Linked DNA regions of Aquabacterium sp. OR-4. The protein of the gene in region 1 interacts with the protein of each later gene in a pairwise test. Links are inferred from orthologs where the notes say so. Each region holds a gene or a part of one and is shown in the gene's direction. Other genes may lie near its edges. The genes, in order: N4G63_RS02745 and tig.

Region 1 (7,065 bases):
CACGTCATTGTTTCCACGCGCCGTCTGGCCAACGAGGCCATGGACGGCCTGGCGGGATCGGTGGAGGACCTGCGCCACACGGCATCACCGGCGCTCAGCCGGGTGGCCGCGCAGGCCGGCGCCTTGACGCAAGGCGGCGTGGACGCGGTGCTGAACGGGTCGCACCGCCTGGCCGACAAGGCACGCCAGGCCGCTGACGGCACGGTGCGCTACATCCAGCACGAACCGGTGAAGTCCATGCTGATGGCCGCGGCCACCGGCGCGGCGCTGATGGCCCTGGTCAGCCTGGTGGCCGGCCGTCGCCGCCACGACTGACACCATGCGCGGCCTGTTGGCGCTGTGGCGTCTGCTGCGCGTGTGCGCCCTGCCGCGCGACCTGCTGGCGGCCCATGTGCAGGCCTACGGCCAGCTGGCCGGGCTGGAACTGGGCCGCGAGTTGGCGCTGTGGCGTCGCCGTGCGCTGCTGCAACTGGTGGGCGCGGGCGCTGCCTTGGCCGCCGCCGGCCTGGGTGGCGTGGCCCTCATGCTGTGGGCCGTGGTGCCAGCGGCGCAGGTTCGGGCACCGTGGGTCTTGTGGGGGGTGCCCCTGGTGCCTGGCCTGGTGGCGCTGGCCTGCCTGTGGGCGGGGCGTGCACGCCCGCGGTCACCTGTCTTTGCCGGCGTGCGCCGCCAGCTGGCCGCGGACATGGCCTTGTTGCGCGGCGCGCGGGCCAGCACTGCCGCTCCGGCGACCGGTGTTCCGGAGACAGTGCGTTGATCGGCCTGGGCCTGCGGGGTTCAGTCCGTCAAGCGGTGCGGTCGAAATAGGCGTGACCGCCGCCCTGGCGCTTGGCCTGGTACATGGCGTGGTCGGCGTTGCGCAGCAGGTCGTCGCCGTTGTCGCCATCGCCTGGCCAGACGGCAATGCCGATGCTGGCCCGCACCCTCAGGTCCAGCGCGCCGATGCGCACCGGGGCCGACAACACCCGGGCAAACTTCTTGACCACCTCGTCCAGTTCGTGGCGACCTGGCACATTGGCCAGCAGGCAGGCGAATTCGTCGCCGCCCAGGCGGCCCACGCAGTCCCCCGAGCGCAGCGCGCTGCGCAAGCGCGCAGCCACGATGCGCAAAAGCTCGTCACCGACGTTGTGGCCATGGCTGTCGTTCACGGCCTTGAAATCGTCCAGGTCCAGGTACAGCAGCGCCAGCGAATCACCGGTGGGCGCGGCGCGGCCCATGGTCAGGTGCAGCCGCCCGCGAAAGCTCTCTTGGTTGGGCAGCGCGGTCAGGCTGTCTTCCAAGGCGCGCCGGCGTGCGTCGCGTTCGCTGTCCTGTGCGCCCTTCAGCGCCATGCGCGCCCGTGCCAGCGCCACGCGGGCGTCGAACAGGCTCAATTCCATTCGCCGCGCGCGGCCCATTTCATGGCGCAGCGAACGCTCCAACCGGTCCAAGGCATTGGCGCACTGCCATACGCCTTCGGTCAGCTCGCTGGGCCTCAAGACCAGCGCCTGCCCGGGAGCGCCGGACAGACTGCGCAGCTGGGAGGACACCGCCGCCAGCAGATCGCCCCAGGCCGGCCCGGACAGCGGGAGCGATGCGTATGGGTCTGTCCAGGATCGCGGCGGCTTCGGGTCCCGCCCATCCCGCCAATGCGTCGGCGGTTTTGCCGTGGACGCGGCAGGCTTGCCGTTGCCGGAATGGCTGGCCAGTGAGGACGCGGGTTCGCAGTGATCGATGGGGCGGTTTTCCATCGTCACATTGAAACCGTGTGGCGGCCCGCTTTCTGTGCGCTGTCGTACAGAGGGGTGCGGGGCACAGCGCCGGGACCTGGGCCTCAGGCCATGTGGTCGGCGTAGGACCTCTGGTCAATGCCGTAACACGGGCAGGATGCGTCCTCCAGCCCGGGGCGGTCCAGCACGGTCAGCTCGCCACGGTGGTAGCGGATCAACCCGCGGCGTTGCAGGGCACCCGCGGCCACCGTCACGCCAACGCGCCGCACGCCCAGCATGTAGGCCAGGAACTCGTGCGTGACGTGAAAGTGCTGGGCATGCGCACGATCCTGGCTCATCAGCAGCCAACGCGCCAGGCGCGGGCCGATCTGGTGGAAGCGCAGGCAGGCTGCCGACGCCGCCAGCTGCGCCATGCGCACGTACAGGTAGCGACCCAGCACCTGGCGCAGGGCAGCGCTGCGCACCAGTTCGGCCTTGAAAGGGCCCGCGCCCAAGCGCCAGGCGCTGCCGCCGCCCTGCACCACCGCGCGCAGCGGCACCACCTGCACGCCCAAGGCCAGCGAGGCGCCCAGCATGCCCTCGCGCCCCACCATGCCCACTTCCAGGCCCGGGTGCTGGTCGATCTGCGCCACCAGCGACACAAACGCGTCCACCGGAAACCAAACATGGCGCACGGCCTGGCCGCGTTCGGTCAACACGTCCGAGAGCTTCAACACCACCGGCTGGCACAGCGCCAGCAGCACAGCCCTGTCGCGCCGCGGCAGCAGTTCGATCAGGTGGTTCTGGGGGGTGGCGGCCAAGGTCGTGTCTCCGCTGCGGTGGGCCTGCCAGTGTGTGGCGGCAAGCGGCGCGCCACTGTCTGCCAGCGAACACAGCACGCCCACGTCCTGCACACCGCCCACGCGGTGGCAGGCTCAGGTGGCCAGACGTGGGGGCAGCAGGCGGTCGTATTCCACCTTCACCACCGCATAGCACTCGCAGGTGCGTGCTTCCAGGCCGGGGCGGTCCAGCACCGAGATGTGGCCGCGGGCGTAACGTATCAGCCCCGCCGCCTGCAGCTTCAGCGCCGCTTCGGTCACGCCTTCGCGGCGCACGCCCAGCATGTTGGCGATGAGTTCCTGCGTCATCACCAGGTCGTTGCCCTGCAGCCTGTCCAGGCTCAGCAGCAGCCAGCGGCACAGCTGCTGGTCCAGCGTGTGGTGGCGGTTGCACACCGCCGTCTGCGCCATCTGCGTGATCAGCGCCTGGGTATAGCGCAGCAGCAGGTGCATCACCGGCCCGGCGCGGTCGAACTCGTCCTTCACCGCCTGGCCGCGCAGGCGAAAGCCCAGCCCCGCGCTTTGCACCACCGCTCGGCTGGGCGTGGATTCACCGCCCATGAAGAGCGATATGCCCACCACGCCTTCATGGCCCACAACGGCGATCTCGGCCGATGCGCCGTCTTCCAGCACGTACAGCAGCGACACGATGGCGGTGGTGGGGAAATAAACGTGTCCCATGCGCTTGCCGGATTCGTAGAGCACCTGGCCCAGCTTCAGGTCCACGGGTTCCAGCAGCGGCAGCCAGCGCTGCCATTCGGCGGGAGGCAGCGCGGCCAGCAGCTGGTTCTGCAGGGCGTCGGCGTCAGGTGATGGCGTTGGGGCGGGCATGGTGGGCCTTTTGTGCGGTCGAGGGTGGCCCTTTGCGGCGCTCCGGATGCTGGATGCAGCCCGCGGCGCGTGAGCTTGGTGGTCACAGGCTACTCCGTTGGTGCGGCAGCGCACGAATGCATTGCGCCGGGCCATTGGCGGCGGACAACAGGGGGTGCGCCCCAAGTTCGCCAGCGCACAGACGACGGGCGTGCGGCCACGTAAAACCACGTCGTTGACGCTGCACAACGGCAGCACGCCATCCCCTCACATTCGAAAGAATCCCATGACATTCACTTCAACATTGACGCTGCGCAATCTGGGCCTGGCCAGCCTGGCCGGCTTCACCTGCCTGGCGGCGGTGCCGGCACAGGCACAGGTGCGCGAAGCCCCATATGGCTACGTCGGCCTGGGCCTGGGCCGTTCCCAGGGTGACTTCGGCACCGAGGCGCAGGTGGCAGCCGGCGTGGGTGCGGGTGGCAGCGTCACCGGCTTCGCCCGCGACAGCAATGACACCGGCTACAAGATCTTCGGCGGCTACCAGTTCAACCGCAACGTCGCCGTTGAAGGCGGCTACTTCGATCTGGGCAAGCTGGGCTACGACGCCACCACCACGCCGGCCGGCACGGTGGGCGCCAGGTTCAAGTTGAACGGCCTGAGCCTGGACCTGGTGGGCACGCTGCCGCTGACCACCAACTTCGCGCTGCTGGGCCGCGTGGGCATGGCCTCGGGCCGCGCCCGCGCCCGCTATGACACCACGGGCGCTGTGACCCTGAACGATGTGTCCAAGCGCGGCACCAACGCCAAGGTGGGCCTGGGCGTGCAGTACGCGATGGGTTCGAACATGCTGGTTCGAGCCGAGGTCGAGCGCTACCGCATGAACGACGCGGTGGGCAGCCATGTGAACACCAACCTGGTGTCGGTGGGCCTGGTGTTCCCGTTCGGCAGCGCCCCGGCGCCGGCCCCGCGTGCCCAGGCACCTGCACCCTATGTGGTGCCACCGGTGGCTGCGGCACCCGCCCCGGCCCCCATCATCGTCGTGCAGGCCGCACCCGTGCTGCCGGCACCCACGCTCGCGCCGGTGGCGCCGCCGCGCCGCCGCGTCACCTTCTCGGCCGAGTCGCAGTTCGGCTTCGACCGTTCGGAAGTCAACGACGTGGGCAGGGTCGCGCTGGACACGTTTGCCCGTGAGCTGGAGGGCACGCAGTTCGACATGGTGGAAGTCGAAGGCCACACCGACCGCCTGGGCAGCAACGACTACAACCAGACCCTGTCGCGCCAGCGTGCCGACGCGGTGAAGAACTACCTGGTCACCCGCGGCCATGTGGACCCGATGAAGGTGACGGCCAGCGGCAAGGGCGAATCGTCGCCGGTGACCAAGCCGCAGGACTGCGTGGGCAGCAAGGCCACGGCGCAACTGGTCACCTGCCTGGCACCCGACCGCCGCGTGGATGTGGACGTGGTGGGCACCCGCTGAGCGCCCGCCATGCGCATGAACGGACCGAGTTGGAGCACGTCGGCCCTGAGCCGCGGCGAGGGCACAGAAGCAGCGGAACTGGCGCCGCTGGGCGAGCATCTGCAGCGTTGCCGCTGCGTGGCCGGGCGCCACTTCGCGCTGCGCTGTGGCGCCGAGGCGGTACAGGGCTTCGTGGCGGCGCGCCTCATCAGCACCGTGTTGGTGGTGCTGGCGCTGCTGGTTGGCGGCGTCTGGTTGCTGCTCTAGCCCGGGCGGCCTGACCCATGCTGGGCACCGCCTGGCGGCGCTTGCAGCCCCGCGCGCCACGGGCCACCCACGGCCTGCTGGACGCCAAGGGCGGGCCGGTGCAGCCGCCCATACGGGCCGAAACATTCGGGCCGCAGCGCTTTGCGCAGCACGGCCGCAGCTTGGGCGCCACTCACAGCGCGGTGCGCGCCGGGCTGCGCTCGGTGGCCTTCTTTCCGCGGCTGGCCGACAACGTGCACACGCTGCGCGCGGCCCACGCCTACATCGGGGGCCAGGCCGCCGCGGGCTACGCCGTCAGCCCCGCCGCCGAATGGCTGCTGGACAACTTCCAACTCATTGAAACCCAGCTGGAGCAGATCCACCGGGAACTGCCGCGCAACGCGGTGCGTGCGCTGCCGGTGCTGCAGCAGCCGCCATTGGCCGGGTTGCCGCGCATCTATGGCGTGGCCTGGGCCTTCGTGGCCCACACCGACGGCGCATTCGACGAGGACCTGCTGGTGCAGTTCCTCAGCGCCTACCAGGACAGCCGCGCGCTGACCCTGGCCGAAATGTGGGCCCTGCCTACCACTTTGCGGGTGTTGCTGCTGGAAAACCTGCGCCGCCTGGCCGAGCGCGAGGCCGCGCAGATGGCCGCACGCGAGGTGGCCAACCTGTGCAGCGACCGCGTGCTGGCGCACGACGACGCTGGCTCAATTGCCGGCACGCAGGGGCCCGCCACCCTGGTGGCAGCGCTGGGCGCCTGGCTGCAGGTGCTGCAGCGCCGCGGCGTTGGCGACGCGTTCCTGGCCCGCCTGGCGCAGCGCCTGCGCGGCCGCCCGGTGGCAGCGGCCGTGCGGGCCTGGCTGGACCAGGCGCTGCCCAACGCTGCCGCATTGCAGACGCAGCACGGTGCCGACCAGGCGGCCGACAACCTGAGCATGAGCAACGCGGTGAGTTCGCTGCGGGCCATCGGCGACACCGACTGGTCCGACCTGGTCGCCCGCGCCAGCACGCTGATGCGCCTGATGCTGGCACACCCGCTGTTCGAAGCCGAACACGCCGGCACCCGTGACCAGACCCTGCACGCCATCGAACGTCTGGCGCGGCGCAGCGGCCGCAGCGAGCTGGCGGTGGCCCAGGCCCTGCTCACCTTGATGCGCCCCGACCCGCCCGGGTCGGGCCACGACACCGCGACACCGAAGCACACCCCCGGCCATTGGTTGCAAGGCGCTGGCCGCGACACGCTGGCCCGCGCCCTGGGGCTGCGCGAACCCCTGCGGTCGCTGGCCCTGCGGGTGGGCCAGCACGCGGTGCTGCCGGTCTACCTGGGCGCGCTGGGGGCAGGAACGGCCGCGCTGGTGCTGGCCGTGCTGCGGGCCGATGCCAGCCCGGGCGTGGCGCTGGCCTGGGCCGGCCTGACGGACAGCCTCTGGGCTGCGTTGGGCGTGCTGCTGATGCTGCTGCCCGCAAGCGAAGCGGTGGTGGCGGTGGTGAACCGCCTGGTCAGCGAATGGGTGCGGCCCGCCCGGCTGCCGCGCCTGGCGTTGATGGCGGGCATCCCGCTTGAACACCGGGTGATGGTGGCCATACCGACGATGTTGAGCGACTCCGCCGCAGTTCGCGAACTGGCGCACCGGCTGCACCTGCACCACCTGGCCAACCCCGAGCGCCACTCGCAGTTCGCGCTGCTGACCGACCATGCAGACGCTGACCAGGAACATCTGCCGGCCGATGCGACCCTGTTGGCCCTGGCCTGTTCCGAGATCGACGCACTGAACGTCCAACACCCCGTCCCACCGGATTCGGCACCCCGCTTCGTGCTGCTGCACCGGCCGCGCCGCTTCTGTGACACCGAACAGCGCTGGATTGGCTGGGAACGCAAGCGCGGCAAGCTGCTGGAACTGCTGGCCGCGCTGGCCACCGGCCACAGCACGGCGTTTGCCGCGCTGGGCGAGCGCTCACGCATCGAACCCGGCACCCGCCACCTGCTCACGCTGGACAGCGACACCCAATTGCCCCCCGGCCG
Region 2 (7,028 bases), 1.3 Mb from region 1 along the record:
GATTGCCGCAGCTTCGGCACCCGCGGCATCCGTGGCCGCCTCGGGCACCCGCTGACGCGCCCGCACCGCCACAGGCTGCCGACATGAACACCACGCCGACCGCGGGCACCGAGCCCGCCCGCTTCAACATCTCGCGCTGGGCGCTGGAGCATCCCGACCTCACCCGCTACCTGCTGGTGGTGATGCTGCTGCTGGGCTTTGCCGCTTACTTCCAGCTGGGCCAGGACGAAGACCCGCCGTTCACCTTCCGGACCATGGTGGTGCAGGCCTACTGGCCCGGGGCCACCGCGCAGCAGGTGGCCGAGCAGGTCACCGACAAGATCGAGCGCACGCTGCAGGAGGTGCCGCATGCCGACATCATCCGCAGCTACACCAAGCCTGGTGAATCGCTGACGCTGCTGAACGTGAAGGACAGCGCGCCGCCCAAGGAGGTGAGCAACACCTGGTACCAGGTGCGCAAACGCATCGGCGACATGCGCAGCACGCTGCCGCAGGGCGTCATCGGGCCGGTGTTCAACGACGACTTCGGCGATGTCTACGGCTCGATCTTCGCGCTGTCGGCCGATGGCTTCTCGAACGAGGAGCTGCGCGTCTTCGCCGAGAGCCTGCGCTCGCAGCTGCTGCAGGTGCCCGACGTGGCCAAGGTCGAGCTGTTCGGCGTGCAGGCCGAAAAGATTTTCATCGAGATCCCCGGCAAGCGCCTGGCCCAGCTGGGCCTGGACATGAATGCCGTCCTGGCCCAGCTGGCCGCGCAAAACGCGGTGGAAGGCGCCGGCCTGCTCGACGCCGGCAGCCAGAACCTGCAGGTGCGCGTGGCCGGCGCCTTTGGTTCGGTGGCCGAGCTGCAGCGCTTTCCGATCCGCGGCGTGAACGCCGCCACCGGCCAGGCCAGCACCCTCCGGCTCGGCGACATTGCCGAGATCCGCCGCGCCACCATCGACCCGCCGGCGGTGAAGGTGCGCCACCAGGGCAAGCCGGTGATCGCGCTCGGCGTGTCGATGGCCAAGGGCGGTGACATCGTGGCCCTGGGCAAGGCCTTGCGGGCGCGGGCCGAGGCCATTCGCGCCGACCTGCCGGCCGGCATCACGCTCGAGCAGGTGCAGGACCAGCCCAGCGCCGTGACGCGCTCGGTCAGCGAGTTCATCCGCGTGCTGGTCGAGGCCGTGGTGGTGGTGCTGGCGGTCAGCTTCATCAGCCTGGGCCTGCACACCAAGCCGCTGCGCATCGACGTGCGCCCCGGCCTGGTGGTGGGCATCACCATCCCGCTGGTGCTGGCCATCACCTTCGTCACCATGTACTACTGGGGCGTGGGCCTGCACAAGATCTCGCTGGGCTCGCTGATCATCGCGCTGGGCCTGCTGGTGGACGACGCCATCATTGCGGTCGAGATGATGGTGCGCAAGATGGAGGAGGGCTACGACAAGCTGCGCGCCGCCACCTTTGCCTACGAGGTGACCAGCATGCCCATGCTGACCGGCACGCTGATCACCGCGGCCGGCTTCCTGCCCATCGGCCTGGCCAAGTCGACCACCGGCGAATACACCTTCGCGATCTTTGCCGTCACCTCGGCCGCGCTGGTGATCTCGTGGCTGGTGTCGGTGTACTTCGTGCCCTACCTCGGGGCCTGGCTGCTGAAGGTCAAGCCGCAGGTCGACGGCGAGGCCCACGAGCTTTTCGACACGCCCTTCTACAACCGCTTCAGGCGCCTGGTGAACGCCTGCGTCCGGCACCGCTGGATCACGCTGCTCATCACCGTGGCGCTGTTCGGCGCCGGCATCGTGGGCATGGGCAAGGTGCAGCAGCAGTTCTTCCCCGATTCAAGCCGGCCGGAGATCCTGGTCGACCTGTGGCTGCCCGAAGGCAGCACGCAGCGCGAGACCGAAGGCGTGGCGCGCCGCTTCGAGGCCCGCATGCAGGCCGAGCCGGCGATGGAATCGGTGACCACCTGGGTGGGCAGCGGCGTGCCGCGTTTCTACCTGCCGCTGGAGCAGCTGTTTCCGCAGACCAACGTGGCCCAGCTGATCCTGCTGCCCAAGGACCTGGCGGCGCGCGAGCAACTGCGCAAGACCCTGCCAGCCCTGCTGGCGGCCGAGTTTCCCGAGGTGCGGGCGCGGGTCAAGCTGCTGCCCAACGGCCCGCCGGTGGCCTACCCGGTGCAGTTTCGGGTGATGGGCCCCGATGCGGTGCAGGTGCGGCGCTATGCCGACCAGGTGCGCAGCGTGCTTGCGGCGCATCCGTCGATGCGCGGCGTCAACGACAACTGGAACGAGTCGATCAAGGCCATCCGGCTCGACATCGACCAGGACAAGGCCCGCGCGCTGGGCGTCACCAGCCAGTCGATCGCGCAGGGCTCCAAGGCGGTGTTCTCGGGTGCCACCGTGGGCCAGTACCGCGAAGGCGACAAGCTGGTCGACATCGTGCTGCGCCAGCCGGCCGACGAGCGCAACGCCATCACCGACCTGGGCAATGCCTATGTGCCCACGGCCAGCGGCAAGGCCGTGCCGCTGACCCAGGTGGCGCAGATCGGCTTCGCCTTCGAGCCCGGCGTGATGTGGCGCGAGAACCGCCGCTACGCCATCACCGTGCAGGGCGACGTGATCGAGGGCGTGCAGGGCCCCACGGTCACCAAGGTGGTGTGGCCGCAGCTGGCCGAGCTGCGCAAGCAGATGCCGCCCGAGTACGAGGTGCGCATCGCCGGCACGCAAGAAGAAAGCAGCAAGGGCCAGGGTTCCATCGCCGCCGGCCTGCCGGTGATGCTGTTCATCATCTTCACGCTGCTGATGCTGCAGCTGCACAGCTTCTCGCGCGCCATGCTGGTGTTCCTGACCGGACCGCTGGGCATTGCCGGCGTGGCCGGCGCGCTGATGCTGTTCGACCGGCCCTTCGGCTTTGTGGCGCTGCTGGGCGTGATCGCGCTCAGCGGCATGATCATGCGCAACTCGGTGATCCTGATCGACCAGATCGAGCACGACCGTGCCCGCGGCGTGCCGGCCTGGCATGCCGTGGTCGAGGCCGCGGTGCGGCGCTTCCGGCCCATCGTGCTGACGGCCGCGGCCGCGGTGCTGGCCATGATCCCGCTCACCCGCAGCGTGTTCTGGGGGCCGATGGCGGTGGCCATCATGGGCGGCCTGATCGTCGCCACGGCGCTCACGCTGCTGGCCTTGCCGGCCATGTATGCGGCCTGGTTCCGGGTGCGGCAGCCGGTGCCCGGCCATGCGCCGGTATCCGCTGCGCTGCCGCCCGGCTAGAATCGCCGGTTTACCGGATCGCCCGGGAGGTCGGCTTCGCCAGTTTGTATGGCTGGAGCCGGTTTCCCTCGTACGTTTTGACCGGTGCCTCGGCAGCCCTCGCGGGTTGCCCGGGCAGCGGCGAAGAGACAACCCGCGCGGGTGGCGAAATCGGTAGACGCACCAGGTTTAGGTCCTGACGCCTTCACGGGCGTGCCGGTTCGAGTCCGGCCCCGCGCACCAGAAACGATTCATTTGCGAGTCTCCACCATGGCTGTCACTGTAGAAACCCTCGAAAAGCTCGAACGTCGCATCACCCTGACGATTCCGGCCGATTCGCTCAACACCGAAGTCGAGTCGCGGCTGAAGAAGCTCTCGCGCACCGTCAAGGCCGACGGCTTCCGCCCGGGCAAGGTGCCGATGTCGGTGGTGGCCCAGCGCTACGGCTGGTCGGTGCAGAACGAGGTCATGAACGACCAGCTCGGCCGTGCCTTCGCCAGCGCCGCCAACGAAGCCCAGCTGCGCGTGGCCGGCACGCCGCGCGTCACGCCCAAGGAAGACGCGCCCGAAGGCCAGCTGGCCTTTGACGCCACCTTCGAGGTCTACCCCGAGGTCAAGCTCGGCGAGCTGTCGGCCGTGGAAGTCGAGCGGGTCACCAGCGAGGTGACCGACGCCGCGATCGACCGCACCGTCGACATCCTGCGCAAGCAGCGCCGCACCTTCGCGCAGCGTCCGGCTGCCGAAGGCGCCGCCGAAGGCGATCGCGTGACCATCGACTTCGAAGGCAAGATCGACGGCGAGCCCTTCGATGGCGGCAAGGCCGAGGGCTTCCAGTTCCTGATCGGCGAAGGCCAGATGCTCGAGCAGTTCGACAAGGCCGTGCGCGGCATGAAGGTCGGCGAGAGCAAGACCTTCCCGCTGCAGTTCCCCGAGGATTACCACGGCAAGGACGTGGCCGGCAAGGAAGCCGACTTCCTGGTCACCACCAAGAAGATCGAAGCCCAGAACCTGCCCGAGGTGGACGAGGCCTTCATCAAGAGCCTGGGCCTGGAAGACGGCACGGTCGACGCGCTGCGCGCCGACGTGAAGAAGAACCTCGAGCGCGAGGTCAAGTTCCGCGTGCTGGCGCGCAACAAGTCGGCGGCCATGGACGCGCTGGTCAAGGTGGCCGAGCTCGACCTGCCCAAGGCCCTGATCGACAGCGAGCTCGAGCGCCTGGTGGCCTCGGCCCGTGAAGACCTGAAGCAGCGCGGCATGAAGGACGCCGACAAGGCGCCGATCCCCACCGAGATCTTCACGCCGCAGGCCGAGCGCCGCGTGCGCCTGGGTCTGGTGGTGGCCGAACTGGTCAAGTCGAACAACCTGCAGGCCAAGCCCGAGCAACTGCAGGCCCACATCGAAGAGCTGTCGCAGAGCTACGAGAAGCCGACTGAAGTGGTGCGCTGGTACCTCAGCGACCGCCAGCGCATGGCCGAGGTCGAGGCCGTGGTGATCGAGAACAACGTGGCCGAGCACGTGCTGGCCAATGCCAAGGTGGTCGAAAAGGCGCTGCCCTTCGACGAGCTGATGACGGCCTGATCCAGGCGCTGCCGCGGTCCGGCTGGCCCTGTGCCACACCGGATCCCGGCCCGACGGGGCGAACGACTAGCAGGGTCGTCGCCCCGTTTTTCATCGCCTGCAGCCCTTTCGCATGCGGGTCATAATCGACGCAGACCGTTTTTCGAGGACTTTCATGAGCGCATTGGAGACGCAAGCCCTGGGCCTGGTGCCCATGGTGATCGAGCAGTCGGGCCGGGGTGAGCGTGCTTACGACATCTACAGCCGCCTGCTGCGTGAGCGCATCGTGTTCCTGGTGGGCCCGGTGAACGACGCCACGGCCAATGTCGTGGTGGCGCAGTTGCTCTTCCTGGAGAGCGAGAACCCCGACAAGGACATCTTCCTGTACATCAACAGCCCGGGCGGCAGCGTCTCGGCCGGCCTGTCGATCTACGACACGATGAACTTCATCAAGCCCGATGTCTCCACGCTGTGCATCGGCATGGCGGCCAGCATGGGCGCCTTCCTGCTGTCGGCCGGCGCCAAGGGCAAGCGCGTGTCGCTGCCCAACAGCAAGATCATGATCCACCAGCCGCTGGGCGGCGCCCAGGGCCAGGCCACCGACATCGAGATCCATGCCCGCGAGATCCTCAAGACCCGCGAGCAGCTCAACAAGATCCTGGCCGAGCGCACCGGCCAGCCGCTTGAAAAGATCCAGGCCGACACCGAGCGCGACTACTTCATGTCGGCCGATGACGCCAAGAGTTATGGCCTGATCGACCAGGTGATCGCCCAGCGCGGCTGACCGGCCGCGCCTTATCATCGGCTCGCGGCTTCCGCAATCCTCCCGCCCTCTCTCCGCACACGATTACCCACCATGGCCGAAAAGAAGGGCGCCTCAGGCGAAAAAGTCCTGTACTGCAGCTTCTGCGGTAAGAGCCAGCACGAGGTCAAGAAGCTCATCGCCGGCCCGTCGGTGTTCATCTGCGACGAGTGCATCGAGCTTTGCAACGACATCATCCGTGACGAGGCTCCGGCCGAAGGCGCGGCAGCCAAGCCCGGCAAGAGCGAACTGCCGGTGCCGGCCGAGATCAAGAGCACGCTCGACAACTACGTCATCGGCCAGGATGCGGCCAAGCGCACGCTGTCTGTGGCGGTGTACAACCACTACAAGCGGCTCAAGCACATCGGCAGCGGCAAGGACGAGGTCGAGCTCACCAAGAGCAACATCCTGCTGATCGGGCCCACCGGCTCGGGCAAGACGCTGCTGGCCCAGACCCTGGCCCGCCTGCTCAACGTGCCCTTCGTGATCGCCGACGCCACCACGCTGACCGAAGCCGGCTACGTGGGCGAGGACGTCGAAAACATCATCCAGAAGCTGCTGCAGAACTGCAACTACGACGTCGAGCGCGCGCAGCGCGGCATCGTCTACATCGACGAGATCGACAAGATCAGCCGCAAGGCCGACAACCCCAGCATCACCCGCGATGTCTCGGGCGAGGGCGTGCAGCAGGCCCTGCTGAAGCTGGTGGAAGGCACGATGGCCAGCGTGCCGCCGCAGGGCGGGCGCAAACATCCCAATCAAGACTTCCTGCAGATCGACACGACCAACATCCTGTTCATCTGCGGCGGCGCCTTTGACGGCCTGGAAAAGGTCATCCAGAACCGCACCGAGAAGTCGAGCATCGGCTTCTCGGCCAGCGTGCACAGCAAGACCGAGAAGCGTGCGGCCGATCTGTTCCGTTCAGCCGAGCCGGAAGACATCATCAAGTTCGGCCTGATCCCCGAGTTGGTCGGCCGCCTGCCGGTGGTGGCCACGCTGGGCGAGCTGACCGAGGACGCCATGGTGCAGATCCTCACCGAGCCCAAGAACGCGCTGGTCAAGCAGTACCAGAAGCTGTTCTCGATGGATGGTGTCGAGCTCGAGATCCGCCACTCCGCGCTCAGCGCCATCGCGCGCAAGGCGCTCAAGCGCAAGACCGGGGCGCGCGGTCTGCGCTCCATCATGGAACACGTGCTGATCGACACGATGTTCGATCTGCCAACGCTGGACGGCGTGGCCAAGGTGGTGATCGACGAGCACATCGTCGAGGAAGGCGCCAAGCCGCTGCTGGTCTATCGCGAACACAAGGCCAGCGCCTGAAAGCGGGGGCGCTTTGCTGCTGCGCCCACCGATCTCGGTTCTGTGCTGCTCGCCGTACGGGTGTACGGCTGTGCTGCTCGAACCGACCTCGGCGGGCTCACGACGCAATTCGCTCCCCGCTT

Evidence for each region.
Region 2: the proteins of N4G63_RS02745 (region 1) and tig interact in binary tests that used the Escherichia coli proteins (3 or more experiments, as listed by UniProt). The link is inferred for Aquabacterium sp. OR-4 from one-to-one orthologs.

What each region holds. Positions count from the first base shown.
Region 1 is NZ_JAOCQD020000001.1:664,002-671,066, forward strand. The notes cover bases 2,866-5,718. They hold N4G63_RS02745 (outer membrane beta-barrel protein), read left to right. Parts: upstream 2,866-3,623; coding sequence 3,624-4,814; downstream 4,815-5,718. Other genes in these bases: N4G63_RS02740 (Crp/Fnr family transcriptional regulator), read right to left, coding at 2,866-3,358; N4G63_RS02750 (hypothetical protein), read left to right, coding at 4,824-5,060; N4G63_RS02755 (GH36-type glycosyl hydrolase domain-containing protein), read left to right, coding at 5,078-5,718. In the rest of the region: N4G63_RS02720 (hypothetical protein), read left to right, coding at 1-315; N4G63_RS02725 (hypothetical protein), read left to right, coding at 320-757; N4G63_RS02730 (diguanylate cyclase domain-containing protein), read right to left, coding at 786-1,730; N4G63_RS02735 (Crp/Fnr family transcriptional regulator), read right to left, coding at 1,814-2,509; more of N4G63_RS02740, read right to left, coding at 2,624-2,865; more of N4G63_RS02755, read left to right, coding at 5,719-7,065.
Region 2 is NZ_JAOCQD020000001.1:1,972,600-1,979,627, reverse strand. The notes cover bases 2,836-5,651. They hold tig (trigger factor), read left to right. Parts: upstream 2,836-3,497; coding sequence 3,498-4,805; downstream 4,806-5,651. Other genes in these bases: clpX (ATP-dependent Clp protease ATP-binding subunit ClpX), read left to right, coding at 5,641-5,651; clpP (ATP-dependent Clp endopeptidase proteolytic subunit ClpP), read left to right, coding at 4,960-5,568; N4G63_RS08590 (efflux RND transporter permease subunit), read left to right, coding at 2,836-3,248. Also shown: N4G63_RS08595 (efflux RND transporter periplasmic adaptor subunit), read left to right, coding at 1-55; more of N4G63_RS08590, read left to right, coding at 84-2,835; more of clpX, read left to right, coding at 5,652-6,906. UniProt on the Escherichia coli protein: Involved in protein export. Acts as a chaperone by maintaining the newly synthesized secretory and non-secretory proteins in an open conformation.